3 regions of the Streptomyces sp. NPDC004539 genome follow, and region 2 is predicted to be linked to each of the others. Evidence: riboswitches for the same ligand, from Rfam matches in the RefSeq annotation. Region 2 holds a riboswitch; each other region holds the start of a gene.
What was found. Region 2 has a riboswitch for cobalamin ahead of metE (5-methyltetrahydropteroyltriglutamate--homocysteine S-methyltransferase). Riboswitches for the same ligand answer to the same signal wherever they lie in the genome.

Region 1: it holds a riboswitch for cobalamin, as region 2 does, so the genes downstream of both, ABZX85_RS48650 (CoA-acylating methylmalonate-semialdehyde dehydrogenase) here and metE (5-methyltetrahydropteroyltriglutamate--homocysteine S-methyltransferase) in region 2, are expected to answer to the same signal.
Region 3: it holds a riboswitch for cobalamin, as region 2 does, so the genes downstream of both, cobN (cobaltochelatase subunit CobN) here and metE (5-methyltetrahydropteroyltriglutamate--homocysteine S-methyltransferase) in region 2, are expected to answer to the same signal.

The regions. Positions count from the first base shown of each region.
Region 1 covers NZ_JBEXLS010000049.1:37,349-42,675, reverse strand. Annotated here, with positions in the region: gene ABZX85_RS48655 (acyl-CoA dehydrogenase family protein) at 1-859, opposite strand, end outside; gene ABZX85_RS48650 (CoA-acylating methylmalonate-semialdehyde dehydrogenase) at 863-2,395, opposite strand; cobalamin riboswitch at 2,585-2,769, opposite strand; gene ABZX85_RS48645 (GntR family transcriptional regulator) at 2,817-3,467, opposite strand; gene ABZX85_RS48640 (LLM class flavin-dependent oxidoreductase) at 3,531-4,895, shown strand; gene ABZX85_RS48635 (CoA transferase) at 4,888-5,327, shown strand, end outside.
Region 2 covers NZ_JBEXLS010000010.1:11,021-16,347, forward strand. Annotated here, with positions in the region: gene ABZX85_RS21470 (allantoin permease) at 1-756, opposite strand, end outside; gene metE (5-methyltetrahydropteroyltriglutamate--homocysteine S-methyltransferase) at 932-3,223, opposite strand; cobalamin riboswitch at 3,366-3,587, opposite strand; gene ABZX85_RS21480 (MFS transporter) at 3,777-5,279, shown strand.
Region 3 covers NZ_JBEXLS010000014.1:94,722-100,048, forward strand. Annotated here, with positions in the region: gene ABZX85_RS27400 (precorrin-2 C(20)-methyltransferase) at 1-203, opposite strand, end outside; gene ABZX85_RS27405 (precorrin-8X methylmutase) at 200-844, opposite strand; gene ABZX85_RS27410 (cobalamin biosynthesis protein CobG) at 841-2,061, opposite strand; cobalamin riboswitch at 2,106-2,243, shown strand; gene cobN (cobaltochelatase subunit CobN) at 2,277-5,327, shown strand, end outside.

The sequences.
Region 1 (5,327 bases), on a different contig from region 2:
CGGTGGCCATGTCGGCGAGGCGGAAGCGCAGCGCGTCGGAGTCCAGCAGCCGGGTGCCGAACGCCTCGCGGTCGGCGAGATGGGCGAGGCTGCGGTCCAGGGCGCTGCGGGCGCCGCCGAGCGAGCAGGCGGCGATGCCGAGCCGGCCGCCGTTGAGGCCGTTCATCGCGATGCGGAAGCCCTGTCCCTCGCGGCCGAGGAGCCGGTCGGCGGGGAGGCGGACCGCGTCGAGGAGGACCTGGCGGGTGGGCTGGGCGTGCCATCCCATCTTGCGTTCGTCCGGGCCGAAGCCGATCCCGGGGTCGTCCTTGTCGACGACGAACGCGGAGATCCCGTCGGCTCCTTCGCCGCCGGTGCGGGCCATGACGACGTACAGCTGGGCGGCTCCGGCGCCGGAGATGAACTGCTTGACGCCGGTGAGGAGCCAGCCGTCGCCGTCGCGGACGGCCCGCGTGGTGAGCGCCGCCGCGTCGGAGCCGGCGCCGGGTTCGGTGAGGCAGTAGCTGGCCAGGTCGTCCATCGCGCACAGGCGGGGCAGCCAGCGGTCGCGCTGGGCGGGGTCGCCGTAGTGGTCGATCATCCAGGCGACCATGTTGTGGATGGAGAGGTATCCGGCGATGGCGGAGCAGCCGGAGGCGAGCGTCTCGAAGACGAGGACGCCGTCGGCGCGGGTGAGTGCGGAACCGCCGTGCTCCTCGCGGACGTAGACGCCGCCGAGGCCGAGTCCCGCGGCCTTGCGCAGGACGTCGACGGGGAAGTGGTGGTCGCGGTCCCAGTCCAGGGCGTGGGGGGCGAGGTGGTCCTGGGTGAAGTCGAGGGTCGCCTCGACGAGGGCCCGCTGGTCCTCGGTGAGGGTCATGGCTCAGCCCATCGTCGGGATCGTGAAGCTGGCACCTTCCCGCAGGCCGGCGGGCCAGCGTGTGGTGACGGTCTTCGTGCGGGTGTAGAAGCGGATCGCGTCGGGTCCGTGCTGGTTGAGGTCGCCGAATCCGGACCGCTTCCAGCCGCCGAAGGTGTGGTAGGCGACGGGTACCGGGATGGGGACGTTGACGCCGACCATGCCGGTGTGGACGCGGCGCGTGAAGTCCCGTGCCGTGTCGCCGTCCCTGGTGAAGATCGCGACGCCGTTGCCGTACGGGTGCTCGCTCGGCAGGCGCAGCGCCTCTTCGTAGTCGGCGGCGCGGACGACGGACAGGACGGGACCGAAGATCTCCTCCTGCCAGATCCGCATGGCCGGGGTGACCCGGTCGAAGAGGGAGGCTCCGGCGAAGAAGCCGTTCTCGTGGCCGGGGAGGGTGAAGTCCCGTCCGTCGACGACGAGTTCGGCACCCTCCTCGACTCCGAGGTCGACGTAGGAGCGGACGCGGTCCACGGCGTCCCGGCTCACCAGCGGCCCGAAGTCGGCCTCGGGGTCGTCGCTGCGGCCGATCCTGAGGGTGCCGATGCGTTCCTTGAGGCGGGTGACGAGCGCGTCGGCGGTCTCCTCGCCGACCGGGACCGCCACGGAGATCGCCATGCAGCGCTCTCCGGCCGAGCCGTACCCGGCGCCGATCAGCGCGTCGACGGCCTGGTCGAGGTCGGCGTCCGGCATGACGATCATGTGGTTCTTGGCGCCGCCGAAGCACTGGGCGCGCTTGCCGTGCGCGGCGGCGGTGGCGTAGACGTGGGCGGCGACCGGGGTGGAACCGACGAAACCGAGCGCTTCGACACGAGGGTCGTCCAGGAGGGTGTCGACGGCTTCCCGGCCGCCGTTGACGACGTTGAGGACGCCCGGCGGCAGTCCCGCCTCCAGGAAGAGTTCGGCCAGCCTCAGCGGTACCGACGGGTCGCGTTCGGAGGGTTTGAGGACGAAGGCGTTGCCGCAGGCCAGCGCGGGTGCCGCCTTCCACAGGGGGATCATCGCGGGGAAGTTGAACGGGGTGATGCCGGCGACGACGCCGAGCGGCGCGCGCAGGGAGTGGACGTCGATGCCGGTGCCCGCGTTGTCGGTGAACTCCCCCTTGAGGAGGTGGGGGATGCCGGCGGCGAACTCCACGACTTCCAGGCCGCGCTGGAGGTCGCCGTGTGCGTCGGCGACGGTCTTGCCGTGCTCGGACGACAGAAGCCGCGCCAGCGACTCCCGCTCCTGCTCGACGAGTTGGAGGAACTTGAGCAGGACGCGCGCCCTGCGCTGAGGGTTCCACTGCCCCCACTCCCGCTGGGCCTCGGCGGCGTCGGTGATCGCCGCCTCGGTGTCGGCGCGGTTCGCGAGGGGGACGCGGGCCTGTACGGCGCCGGTGTTGGGGTCGTGGACGTCGCCGAAGGCACCGGAGGTGCCGGGGGTGTGGCGGCCTCCGATGAAGTGGGTCAGCTCACGTACGGGAGTGCGGTCTTGGGTGTCTTGCGCGCGGACCATGGGTGCCTGCTCTCGTCAGGGGTCCGGGATGGCGCGCGCCTGATGACCGCACGGCGACGCGGTGGCGTGCGTGCGGACGGGTGAGGCTGCGCGAGATCGCGTATGGCGGAGGGACCGTCAGACCGGTGGCGTGCTTCCGGGGTCGGGTGCGCGTGACGATGCCATGCGTGTCAGCTCCATCCTCGTGGACAACACGGAACATCCCGCGGCCGGTATCCTGACTCCCGGATCAGCGCGCGCCGTCCGCCTTCCCGACATCTCGTCAGTGGCGTACCGCTCGACGGCGAACTCCCCGGTCACAGTGGCGGGACCGCGCCGGAATCGCACCGGCTTCCCTGCACCGCGGGCCTTGTACCCCGACTATATAGTTGGACGTCCTAGTAAATCCAGCGGTCCCGAGCAGATGGCCGGATGACCGGGGTCAGAGCTGTTCGCGAGTGCGGAGCCAGTCCGTCAGGGCCTCTCCCGCCGCCAGGACGTGCTGTTCCGCCACGGTCCGCGCCCGTGCGGCGTCCCGCTGCCGCAGACAGTCGAGCAGTTCGTCGTGTTCCCGCTGGTTGTGGACGGGGATGACAGCGAGGAAGTTCGACGGGACGAGTCGCAGCGCCTGCCGCAGGAGAGGCAGCAGGTGCGGCACACCGGCCGAGGTGTTGACGATGTGATGGAAGCGCCAGTTGGCGTCGATCAGCTCGGAACCGGGGGGCGTGACCGCGAGGGTGCCCGTGATCTTCGCCAGCTCCTCCAGGGCGTCCGGCGTGATCCGCCGCGCCGACCACTCGGCGGCCTTGCCGCTGAGGGTGGCCAGGATCGCGAAGTTGTCCAGCGTCTCGCCGGGGGTCGCGCCGATGACCTTGACACCGCTGCGGGGAGCGATCTCCACGAGCCCCTGGAAGGAGAGTTCGAGCAGCGCCTCGCGCACCGGGGTGCGGCTGATGCCGAACTCCTCGCAGATCCCGTCGAGGTCGAGGCGGGCGCCGGCGGGGAGGGCGCCGGTGAGGATGCGGTCGCGCAACTCCCGTTCCGCGCGCTGCCGTACGGTTCCACCGATCGCGTCGGCCAGCTTCTGCCTCATGCCGTTACGATATCAGCGATGGGGTATTGAATCTAATATTTTAGATGTGCCATCGTCGAGACCATGAGCCGACAGTCAGGCGACCGGTTGGCACTGGTCGCGTTCATGCAGGCAGGCAACACGTCCGTCTACGCAGGGTCCTGGCGTCACCCGGCCACCGAACACCGCTACCTCGACGCGTCGTACTACGCCGATCTCGGCCGGCTCCTGGAGCGCGGCCTGTTCGACCTGATGTTCTTCGACGACCGCCTCGCGATGCCCGGCATCCACGGCGGTTCCGTCGCCGACGCGGTCCGCCACGGCGCCAGGCCGGTCAAGCTCGACCTGAGCGTCGTCCTCGGCGTCCTCAGCCAGGCGACCTCGCTCATCGGCCTGGGAGCCACCTACTCCACCACCTACTACGCGCCCTACCACGTCGCGCGGACCTTCGCGACGCTCGACCACCTCAGCGCGGGCCGCGCCGCGTGGAACGTCGTGACCTCGGTCAACGACCGCGAGGCGCAGAACTTCGGCGCCGCGAGCCATCTGAACCCGGCCGAACGCTACGACCGCGCCGACGAGTTCCTGGAGGTCGTCACCGGCCTCTGGGACACCTGGGACGACGGCGCGCTGATCCGCGACCGCGCCTCCGGCGTCTACGCCGACCCCGGCAAAGTCCGTGAACTCGGCCACCACGGCGCCCACTTCGAATCCCGGGGTCCGCTGACCGTCCCTCGCTCCCCGCAGGGACACCCGGTGATCCTCCAGGCCGGCTCCTCGGGACGGGGGCGCGACTTCGCCTCCCGCTGGGCGGAGCTGATCTTCACCGGCGACCCCGGCATCGAGATAGCCCGCGCGCACTACGCGGACCAGAAACGCCGGATCGCCGAGACCGGACGCGACCCGGCGTCGGTGCGGATCTGCCCCATGGCCTACACCGTCGTCGGGGAGTCGGCCGCGCACGCCGCCGAGCGCGAGCGGATGTTCCTCGACGACCTGGTCCACCCGACGGCGTCGCTCACCCTGCTGTCCGAGCTGATGAACTACGACTTCTCGGCGCACGACCTCGACGAACCGGTCACGGACGAACTCGTCGAGAAGTCGACCGGCATCCGCGGCCTCGTCCAGAACCTCCGGGCGCACATCGGCGGCACCGTCCGCATCCGCGACCTCGCCGGACACCGCGCGACCCTGCTCCAGGGGCCGCGTTTCGTCGGCACGGCGACGCAGGTCGCGGACCAGATGGAGGAGTGGTTCACGACCGAGGCGTGCGACGGGTTCGTCCTCGCCGCGACCCATCTCCCGGGCGCCTTCGAGGACTTCGTTCGCATAGTGGTACCCGAGCTTCAGCGCCGGGGACTGCACCGCACCCGGTACAACGGCACAACTCTGCGGGACCATCTGGGACTTGAGCGCCCTCCGGTGTCCCGGGGGTCCGTCCGTGTCTGAGCCGCCGTCCGCACTGCGCGGGATACGGGTCGTCGACGCGGCCACCCTGGTCGCCGGGCCCCTGGCCGCCACCCACCTCGGGGAACTGGGTGCCGAGGTCGTCAAGGTCGAACAGCCCGGCAGCGGCGACCCGTTGCGGACCTGGGGTGACCTCAAGGACGGCTGGGGACTTGTTTGGAAGAGCGTCAGCCGCAACAAGAAGTGCGTCACCCTCAACCTCCGCACACCGGACGGCCAAGACCTGCTGCACCAACTCCTCGACCACGCCGACGTCCTCGTCCTCGGCAGCCGCCCCAGCGCCCTGGACCGCTGGCACCTCTCCCCCACCGACGTCCTCTCCCGCCACCCCCGGCTGGTGATCCTGCACGTCACCGGGTACGGCGCCGGCGGCCCGCACAGCGACCGGCCCGGGTACGGGACCCTCGCCGAGGC
Region 2 (5,327 bases):
CGCCTCGGTCTTGGGCGGCATGAACCGCAGGTAGTCGATCTGCTCACCGATCTGCGCGATGAGGGAGAGGCAGACACCGGCGCCGAGCAGCACGGACGCCGTGTTGACGCCGCCCTCGCCGTCCGTCCCCGCGTAGTTCAGGAACGTGTCGACCGTGCCGGGGTCGGTGGCGACCAGGTAGACCAGCGGCCCCACCATCAGCAGCAGCCAGATCGGCGTCGTCCACACCTGGAGCTTGCTCAGCGCCTTCATGCCGTAGATCACGAGCGGTATGACCATCAGCGTGGAGACCAGATAGCCGAGCCACAGGGGGAGTCCGAGGCCCAGCTTCAGCCCCTGGGCCATGATCGACCCTTCGAGCGCGAAGAAGATGAACGTGAAGCTCGCGAAGATGACGCTGGTCAGCACCGAGCCGTAGTACCCGAACCCGGAACCCCGGGTGATCAGGTCCAGGTCGATGTTGTAGCGGGCGCCGTAGTACGCGAGCGGGAACCCGGTGACGAAGATGACGACGGCGGCGACGGCGATCGCCACGAGCGCGTTGCCGGTGCCGTGCGCGAGCCCGATGCCCGCGCCGATCGAGAAGTCCGCCATGTAGGCGATGCCGCCCAGCGCGGTCGTCGCCACGACCATCGGGGTCCAGCGGCGGTAGCTCCGGGGCGCGAAGCGGAGGGTGTAGTCCTCCAGCGTCTCCTTCGTCGCCTGATCGGTACTCGCCGGCTCTTCTCGTACGTCCAGTTGCGGCTCGACGCTCATACGACGTCTCCTTGCGGGTCGGGGACCGATGTCCCGCGTGACGGCGTCGGCAGAGCGGGAGCACGGAGGGACCGTAGGCAGCCGGTGTTACCCCTAAATACTTCCTGTATGAAGGAGATGTTTCGCTGAACGGGAGGGAGGGCCCCCGGTGCGCCCGGGGACCCTCGGCGGTCCGTCAGTACAGCTCGGCCCGCACCGTGCGCGCCGCCGTCACCAGGTTCTCCAGCGACTCCCGCGTCTCCGGCCAGCCCCGGGTCTTGAGCCCGCAGTCGGGGTTCACCCACAGCCGTTCGGCGGGGATCGCCGCCAGCCCGGTCCGCAGCAGTTCGGCCGCCTCCTCCGCGCTCGGGACGCGCGGCGAGTGGATGTCGTAGACACCCGGCCCGGCCTCACGCGGGTAGCCGTGCGCCGCGAGTTCCCGCGCCACCTGCATGTGGGAGCGGGCCGCCTCCAGGCTGATGACGTCCGCGTCGAGGTCGTCGATCGCCTGCACGACGTCCCCGAACTCGGCATAGCACATGTGGGTGTGGATCTGCGTCCGCGCCCGCACCCCCGAGGTCGCGAGGCGGAACGCCTCCGTCGCCCACGCGAGGTAACCGGCCCGGTCGGCGGCCCGCAGCGGCAGCGTCTCGCGCAGCGCGGGCTCGTCGACCTGGATCACCGAACTCCCGGCCGCCTCAAGGTCGTTCACCTCGTCCCGCAGGGCCAGCGCGACCTGCCGGGCGGTCTCGGCGAGCGGCTGGTCGTCCCGGACGAACGACCAGGCGAGCATCGTCACCGGCCCGGTCAGCATGCCCTTGACCGGCCGGTCGGTGAGCGACTGCGCGTACGACGTCCAGCGGACCGTCATCGGCTCCGGGCGGGAGATGTCCCCGGCCAGGATCGGCGGGCGCACGTACCGGGTGCCGTACGACTGGACCCAGCCGTGCTGCGTCGCCAGGTAGCCGGTGAGCTGCTCGGCGAAGTACTGGACCATGTCGTTGCGTTCGGCCTCGCCGTGCACCAGCACGTCCAGCCCCGCCTTCTCCTGGAAGGCGATCACCTCCCGGATCTCGGCCGCGACCCGGTCCTCGTACCGGGCGGCCCCGATCCGCCCCGCCCGCAGGTCCGCGCGGGCGGACCGCAGTTCGGCGGTCTGCGGGAACGACCCGATCGTGGTCGTCGGCAGCGTGGGCAGCCCGAGATGCGCGCGCTGCGCCGACGCCCGCTCGGCGTACGGCTGTTCACGGCGTGCGTCGGCGGCGGTGACCGCGGCGGCGCGGGCCCGCACCGCGGGGTCACGGGTGATCGGCGACCCCGCGCGGGAGGCCAGGTCGGCGTGGTTCGCGGCGAGTTCGGCGGCGATCGCGCCGGTGCCGCGGGTCAGTCCGCGTGCCAGCGTGACGACCTCGGCGGTCTTCTGCCGGGCGAAGGCGAGCCAGCGCAGGATCTGCGGGTCGACGTCGCGTTCGGCGGCCGTGTCGAGCGGGACGTGGAGCAGGGAGCAGGACGCGGAGACGTCGACCCGGTCGGCGAGCCCGAGGAGGGTGCCGAGGACGGTGAGGGACCCGGCGAGGTCGTTCACCCAGATGTTGCGCCCGTCGACGACGCCCGCGACCAGCCGCTTGCCGGGCAGCCCGCCGGCGGAGGCGAGGTCCTCCAGGGTGCCGGGCCGGGTGAAGTCGAGCGCGATCCCCTCGACGGGCGCCTTGGCGAGGACCGGGAGGGCCGCGCCCGGGCGGTCGAAGTAGGTCGCGACCAGCAGTTTCGGCCGGTCGGTGAGCGCGCCGAGGTCCCGGTAGGCGCGGGCGGCGGCGTTCAGCTCGGCCGGGGTGCGGTCCTGGACGAGGGCGGGCTCGTCGAGCTGGACCCATCCGCCGCCGGCCGCCCGCAGCTCGGCGAGGATCTCGGCGTACACCGGCAGGAGCCGGTCGAGGAGGGTGAGCGGCTCGAAACCGGCGGCCACTCCCGGGGCGGGCTTGGCCAGCAGGAGGTAGGTGACCGGGCCGAGGAGGACCGGGCGGGCGGTCAGGCCGAGGGCGAGGGCTTCCCGCAACTCGGCGAGCTGCTTGGCGGGTTCGGCGCGGAAGACGGTGTCCGGGCCCAACTCGGGGACCAGATAGTGGTAGTTGGTGTCGAACCACTTCGTCATCTCCAGCGGCGGGGCGTCCTGCGTGCCGCGCGCCATGGCGAAGTAGCGGTCCAGCGGGTCGTCGACTCCCGCGTGGCGCACGGGGATCGCGCCGAGCATGACGCTGGTGTCGAGGACGTGGTCGTAGAGCGAGAAGTCGCCGGTGGGGACCTCGTCGATACCGGCGTCGGCGAGGCGCCGCCAGGTGGCGGCGCGCAGGTCGGCGGCGGTGGAGTGGAGTTCGGCCGCGGTGACGCGGCCCTTCCAGTACCCCTCGACGGCCTTCTTCAGCTCCCGGCCCTGACCCTGCCGGGGGTAGCCGTACAGGGTTGCCGCGGCTGCGGACTTCGTGGTCACGGAGATCTCCTTCACGAGACGATTCCCTGAGGTCCCGGCGACGGGACGAGGGCGTGAAGGAGCCACCGGCCGGACGGCGACGCCGTACGGCCTGCTGTGCGCCGACCCACCCGCGAGGTCACCGGAACTCCGTACGCGAACAGCTCGCGCACGGGCAGTCGGCAGGTCTTCGGACTCACGGGCACACCTCGTACGAGGACGAGGCACCTACTGGCCGTCGCTTCCCAGGTCCTCACGGACCCAGTGCGTATGACGGCGGTCGTTCCCGCTCACCGCTGCGGGGCAGTCCCGGATTCCCACCGGGTTCCCTCTTGCGACGCGGCCCGTCTGGCTGACGGGGCGAACCGGCTGCGGTGATCAGCGTACGGGGCGAACGCGGCGTACGGGGAAGCGTTTTCACGACAAGGGCTCATCTGATAGTTGCCTATCGCCTGTGTGATCCTGGTCTCACTATCGAAACGGTTGAGTTTCGCTAGCGGGGTGTGTAGCGTCTGTCGAGTACGAAACCGTTTCGTTCGCGAGACGCCCGATCATCTCATCGGAGCACGCCCTCATGTCACAGACCACCGAGACGCCGGACACGACGTCACTCACGAAGCAGGCCGAGGAACCCGCGTCCCGTCATCGCTGGTGGGTCCTCGCGATGATCGGCATGGCCCAGCTGATGGTCACGCTGGACGCGACGATCGTGAACATCGCGATGCCGTCCGCCCAGGCCGACCTCGGCTTCTCCGACGGCGACCGGACCTGGATCGTCACCGCCTACTCCCTCGCCTTCGGCAGCCTCCTGCTCCTCGGCGGCCGGATCGCCGACCTCTTCGGCCGCAAGCTCGCCTTCCTGGTCGGCGTCGGCGGATTCGCCGCCGCCTCCGCGCTGGCCGGTGCCGCGACCAACTTCGAGGTCCTCGTCGTCGGCCGCACCCTCCAGGGCCTCTTCGGCGCCCTCCTCGCGCCCGCCGCGCTCTCCCTGCTGACCACCACGTTCACCGACGCGCGCGAGAGGGCCCGCGCCTTCGGCATCTACGGCGCCATCGCCGGCTCCGGCGCGGCCGTCGGCCTCCTCCTCGGCGGCGTCCTCACCGAGTACCTGAACTGGCGCTGGACCCTCTACGTCAACCTCGTCCTCGCCGTGATCCCGCTGGTCGGCGGCTGGATACTGCTCAAGCGCACCCAGCGCGAACCCGGTGCCAAGCTCGACATCCCCGGCACGATCCTGGTCACCGCCGGACTCTTCTCCGTCGTCTACGGCTTCTCCATGGCCGAGTCCCACGACTGGTCCTCCCCGCGCTCCTGGGGCTTCCTGACCGCCGGTGGCATCCTGCTCGCCGCGTTCACCTGGTGGCAGACCCGGGCGTCCCACCCGCTGCTCCCGCTGCGCGTCCTGCTCGACCGCGACCGCGGCGCCTCCTTCGCCGTCATGCTGATCTCCAGCGCGGGCATGTTCGGTGTCTTCCTCTTCCTGACCTACTACCTCCAGCTCAGCCTCGGGTTCAGCGCGGTCAAGACCGGGCTCGCGTTCCTGCCGATGGTCGGCGCGCTGATGGTCGCGGCCACCCTGGCGACCAGCTTCCTCGTCCCCCGGATCGGCCCGAAGACGATCGTCCCGCTCGGCATGGCCCTCGGCGCGCTCGGCCTGGTCTGGATGACGGGCCTGGACCTGAACAGCACGTACGTCACCCACGTCATGCCGCCGCTGATCGTCACCGGCCTCGGTATCGGCCTGGTCATGGCGCCCGCGATGTCCCTCGCCACCAGCGGGGTCGCCGCGCACGACGCCGGGGTCGCCTCGGCCTCCGTCAACACCATGCAGCAGATCGGCGGCTCCATCGGCACCGCCCTGCTCAACACCCTCGCGGCCAGCGCCGCCACGAACTACCTGCACGGCAGGAACGCGGGCGACAAGCTCGTCCAGGCGCACGCCGCGCTGGAGTCGTACTCCACCGCCTACTGGTGGTCGGCCGGCTTCTTCGCGGTCGGCGCCGTCATCGCGCTGCTGCTCTACCGCAGCGGCGTCCCGAAGGCCGACGAGAACGCGGCCCCCACAGTCCACATGTGAGCGGCATGTGGTGACCGCACCTTGAGCGGAGGGTGCGGACGACGGGCC
Region 3 (5,327 bases), on a different contig from region 2:
TCCGTCGTGACGGGGTAGACCAGCGGTTCTTCGACGTGGTCGGCGCGGAGGTGCTTCGCCGCGATCGAGCGCGCGATGGACCGGCCGTGCCGGGCGCTGTGATAGGCGATCACATCCGCTTCGGCGATGACCTCGACGGCCCGTACGGTCATCAGGGACGGGTCGCCGGGGCCGAGTCCGACGCCGTACAGCTTGCCGGTCACTCCTCCTCGCTCGCGATCGCGTTGAGCGCGGCGGCGGCGATGGCGCTGCCCCCGCGCCGGCCGCGCACCACCAGGTGCTCCAGACCGGACGGGTGCCCGGCGAGCGCGTCCTTGGACTCGGCGGCGCCCACGAAACCGACCGGGACGCCGATGACGGCGGCGGGGCGGGGCGCGCCCTCCTCGATCATCTCCAGCAGCCGGAACAGCGCGGTGGGCGCGTTGCCGACGGCGACGACCGCGCCCTCCAGCCGGTCCCGCCACAGTTCGAGGGCGGCGGCGCTGCGGGTCGTGCCCAGCTTCGCGGCGAGCGCGGGGACGGCCGGGTCGGAGAGCGTGCACAGCACGTCGTTGGCGGCGGGGAGGCGCTTGCGGGTCACGCCGCTGGCCACCATCTGGACGTCGGTGAAGATCGGCGCCCCGGCCCGCAGGGCCTCGCGGGCGCGCGCCACCACGCCCGGCGTGTACGCGAGGTCCCGGACGAGGTCGGTCATCCCGCAGGCGTGGATCATCCGGACCGCGACCTGGGAGACGTCGGCGGGCAGCCCCGCGAGGTCGGCCTCCGCGCGGATGGTGGCGAACGACTGACGGTAGATCGCCGCGCCGTCCTTCTCGTACTCGAACACCGTGCTCCTACGGGTCATGCGTGACGGGCCGCCGCCACATCGGCGGCGAGGGTGGACAGGGAGGACGGCGCACCGGAGATCCGGTAGCCGCCGCCGGGGACGGCGAGGACGTCGACGTGGTCGCCGCGCGGGCGTCCGCAGCGGCGCTCGCAGCCGGACCAGTGGACGGGGAGTCCGCCGCCGCCCGTGAGGCAGGCCGCCGCGTCGGTACGGACGTCCGCGTGCGCCTTCGCGCAGCCGGGCCGCCCGACGCAGGAGCCGACCCCGAGCCAGGGGGAGTCCGGTCCGGTGACCAGGCCCATGGCGTCGAGACCGGCGAGCCGGCCGGCGGGAACGGCCGGGAGGACCATTCCGCGCCACGGTGTCAGCCGCAGTTCGTCGGAGGAGGCGTCGGTGAGCGCGTCCCACCGGGCGGCGGTCAGGCGGCCCAGCGGGGCCAGGACGGACAGGCTCGTCGTCCCGTCGGGCGCGGTGACCGTACCGGGGGCCGGCTCGGCGGACCGGGGCCACACGGGACGCGCCGGCTCACCCAGGTACGAGACCAACTCCTTGCCGCCGCAGGGGAGTTCGGACACCCGCCAGACCCGTCCGCCGCTCACCTCCACGAACGCCTCGGCCGCCCGCACCGCGGCCCGCGCGGCGTCCCCGGCCGGCACGCGCACGGCATCCGGCGACGCCCCGACCCGCACCCACGCGCCCCCGTCCGGCGCGGCCAGCACACTCACGTCGGCGCCGAGCGCCGCCACGTCCCCGCGCCCGTCGTCCAGCGCGAACAGGAACCTCCCGGACAGCCTCGCCGCCGGCCCGCTCGCGCACAGCAGCGCGTCCAGCTCCCGCAGCCACGGCCGGACATCGAGGAGACTACGGCCGTCGAGACCGGACAGGGGGGAGGCGACGACGTTGCGGACGCGTTCGTGCCGCCAGGACGGCAGCAGCCCGGCCACCTCCAGCCGCTCCGCCAGTTCGGCCCCGCCGTCCGGCGTGAGGCCGCGCAGCTGAACGTTTCCGCGCGAGGTCAGATGCAGTTCCCCGTCGCCGAGTTCACGGGCGGCGAGGCCGAGCGCACGCGCCTGTCCGGTGCGCAGCACCCCACCGGGAATCCGGACGCGGGCGAGCGCGCCGTCGTCCGCCGCGTGCAGGCGCAGCGCGCCGGGGCAGGCGTCGTCGCGGCCCCGCGAGAGGGCTGTGGCCTGGGACGACGGACGGGCAGGAGGCGTGGGCACGGCCGTGAGCATACCTACGATCACACCGGATGTATGCCCTGCCCTCTTTCAGTGACCCTTACTATGCTCCTCGGCGGATCATGAGGGTCCGTCACCGACCAGGGGAGGAAGCCGGTGCGACTCCGGCACGGTCCCGCCACTGTGAGCCCGGCCGCCGGGCGAGTCAGGAACTCCCGCCGTCCAGTTCTCGCCCGGGGCGTGGACACCCCGAGGAAGGCCGACGCCGCATGATCCTGCTCCTGTCGACGTCCGACACCGACCTGCTCAGCGCCCGCGCCGCGAACGGCCCGGTCCCCTACCGGTACGCCAACCCCGCCCGCCTCCCCCTGGACGACCTGCCCGCGCTCCTCGACGGCGCCGACCTCGTCGTCGTCCGCCTCCTCGGCGGGCTGCGGGCCTGGCAGGACGGGCTCGACCTGCTGCTCGCCGACGGGCGGCCGGTCGTCGTCCTCACCGGTGAACAGGCGCCCGACGCCCAGCTGATGGCGGCCTCCACGGTTCCCGTCGGGATCGCCGCCGAGGCGCACGCCTACCTCGCGCACGGCGGCCCGGCCAACCTGGAGCAGCTCGCCCGGTTCCTGTCGGACACGGTCCTGCTGACCGGCCACGGCTTCGACTCGCCCGCGCCCGCGCCGAGTTGGGGCGCGCTGGAGCGCGCGCCCCGCGACGCCGAGGGCCCGACGGTCGCCGTGCTCTACTACCGCGCCCACCACATGAGCGGCAACACCGGCTTCGTGCACGCCCTGTGCGACGCGGTCGAGGCGGCGGGCGGCCGGGCGCTGCCGCTGTACGTGGCCTCGCTGCGGGCCCCCGAACCCGAGCTGATCGCCACGCTCGGCGCCGCCGACGCCATCGTCACCACGGTCCTCGCGGCCGGCGGCACCCGCCCCGCCGAGGCGTCGGCCGGCGGTGACGACGAGTCCTGGGACGCGGGCGCGCTCACCTCCCTCGACGTACCGATCCTCCAGGCCCTGTGCCTGACCGGCTCGCGCGCCGCGTGGGAGGAGAGCGACGAGGGCGTCTCCCCGCTGGACGCGGCCAGTCAGATCGCCGTCCCCGAGTTCGACGGCCGCCTGATCACCGTGCCGTTCTCCTTCAAGGAGATCGACGCCGACGGCCTCCCCGCGTACGTCGCCGACCCCGAGCGCGCGGCCCGCGTCGCCGGGATCGCCGTACGCCACGCGCTGCTGAGGCACATCCCGGCCGCCGGGAAGCGGGTCGCGCTGGTGCTGTCCGCCTACCCGACGAAGCACTCCCGGATCGGCAACGCGGTCGGCCTGGACACCCCCGCCAGCGCGATCGCGCTGCTGCACCGGCTGCGCGAGGCGGGGTACGTCTTCGACGACGTCCCCGGGATGGCCTCCGGTGACGGGGACGAGCTGATCCGGGCGCTCATCGAGGCGGGCGGGCACGACCAGGACTGGCTGACCGAGGAGCAGCTCGCCCGCAACCCGGTGCGGATTCCGGCGGCCGACTACCGGCGCTGGTTCGCCTCGCTGCCCGGGGAGCTGCGGGAGGCGGTCGAGGAGAAGTGGGGGCCGGCGCCGGGCGAGATGTTCGTCGACCGCAGCGCGAACCCGGACGGGGACATCGTCCTCGCGGCGCTGCGCTTCGGGAACCTGCTGATCCTCATCCAGCCCCCGCGCGGCTTCGGCGAGAACCCCATCGCGATCTACCACGACCCCGATCTCCCGCCCTCCCACCACTACCTGGCGGCCTACCGCTGGATCGCGGCCCGCGCCGAGGACGGCGGGTTCGGCGCCGACGCGATGATCCACCTCGGCAAGCACGGCAACCTGGAGTGGCTCCCCGGCAAGAACGCGGGCCTGTCCGCCGCCTGCGGCCCCGACGCGGCCCTCGGCGACCTCCCGCTGGTCTACCCCTTCCTCGTCAACGACCCCGGCGAGGGCACCCAGGCCAAACGCCGCGTCCACGCCACCCTCGTCGACCACCTCGTCCCGCCGATGGCCCGCGCCGACTCCTACGGCGACATCGCCCGCCTGGAGCAACTCCTCGACGAACACGCCCAGATCGCCGCCATGGACCCGGCGAAACTCCCGGCGATCCGCGCCCAGATCTGGACCCTGATCCAGGCCGCGAGGCTCGATCACGACCTCGGCCTGGAGGACCGTCCCGAGGACGACGGCTTCGACGACTTCCTCCTGCACGTCGACGGCTGGCTCTGCGAGATCAAGGACGCCCAGATCCGCGACGGACTGCACGTCCTCGGCAACCCGCCGGCCGGCGCCGACCGCGTCAACCTCGTCCTCGCGATCCTGCGCGCCCGCCAGATCTGGGGCGGCACCACCGCCCTGCCCGGCCTGCGCGAGGCGCTCGGCCTCGACGAGTCGGCGGCGACCCGCACCACGGCCGACGCGGCGGAGGAACAGGCCCGCGCGCTCGTGCAGGCGATGGAGGACGCGGACTGGGACCCGGCCGCAGTCCCCACGGCGCACGGCGAACAGGTCGCCGCCGTCCTGGAGTTCGCGGCCCGCGAAGTCGTCCCGCGTCTGGCGGCGACCACGGCGGAGCTGGAGCACACGGTCCACGCGCTGGCCGGCGGCTTCGTCCCGGCCGGCCCCTCCGGCTCCCCGCTGCGCGGCCTGGTCAACGTCCTGCCGACCGGCCGCAACTTCTACTCCGTCGACCCCAAGGCGGTCCCGTCCCGGCTGGCCTGGGAGACCGGCCAGGCCCTCGCGGAGTCACTCGCGGAGCGGTACCGCGCCGACAACGGCGAGTGGCCCACGTCCGTCGGCCTCTCCCTGTGGGGGACCAGCGCCATGCGCACGGCGGGAGACGACGTGGCCGAGGCCCTCGCCCTGCTCGGCGTCCGCCCGCTCTGGGACGACGCCTCACGCCGGGTCACGGGCCTGGAGCCCATCCCCTGCGACGAGCTGGGCCGCCCCCGCATCGACGTCACCCTGCGCATCTCCGGCTTCTTCCGGGACGCGTTCCCGCACACCATCGCCCTCCTGGACGACGCCGTACGCCTGGTGGCCGGGCTCGACGAACCCGCCTCGGTGAACAACGTCCGCGCCCACGTCCAGGCCGACCTGACGGCGCACGGCGACGAACGCCGGGCCACCACCCGCATCTTCGGCTCCCGCCCGGGGACGTACGGCGCCGGTCTCCTCCAGCTCATCGACTCCCGCGACTGGCGCACCGACGCTGACCTCGCGGAGGTCTACACGGTGTGGGGCGGCTACGCGTACGGCCGTGAGCTGGACGGGCGTCCCGCGCGCGAGGAGATGGAGACGGCGTACCGGCGCATCGAGGTC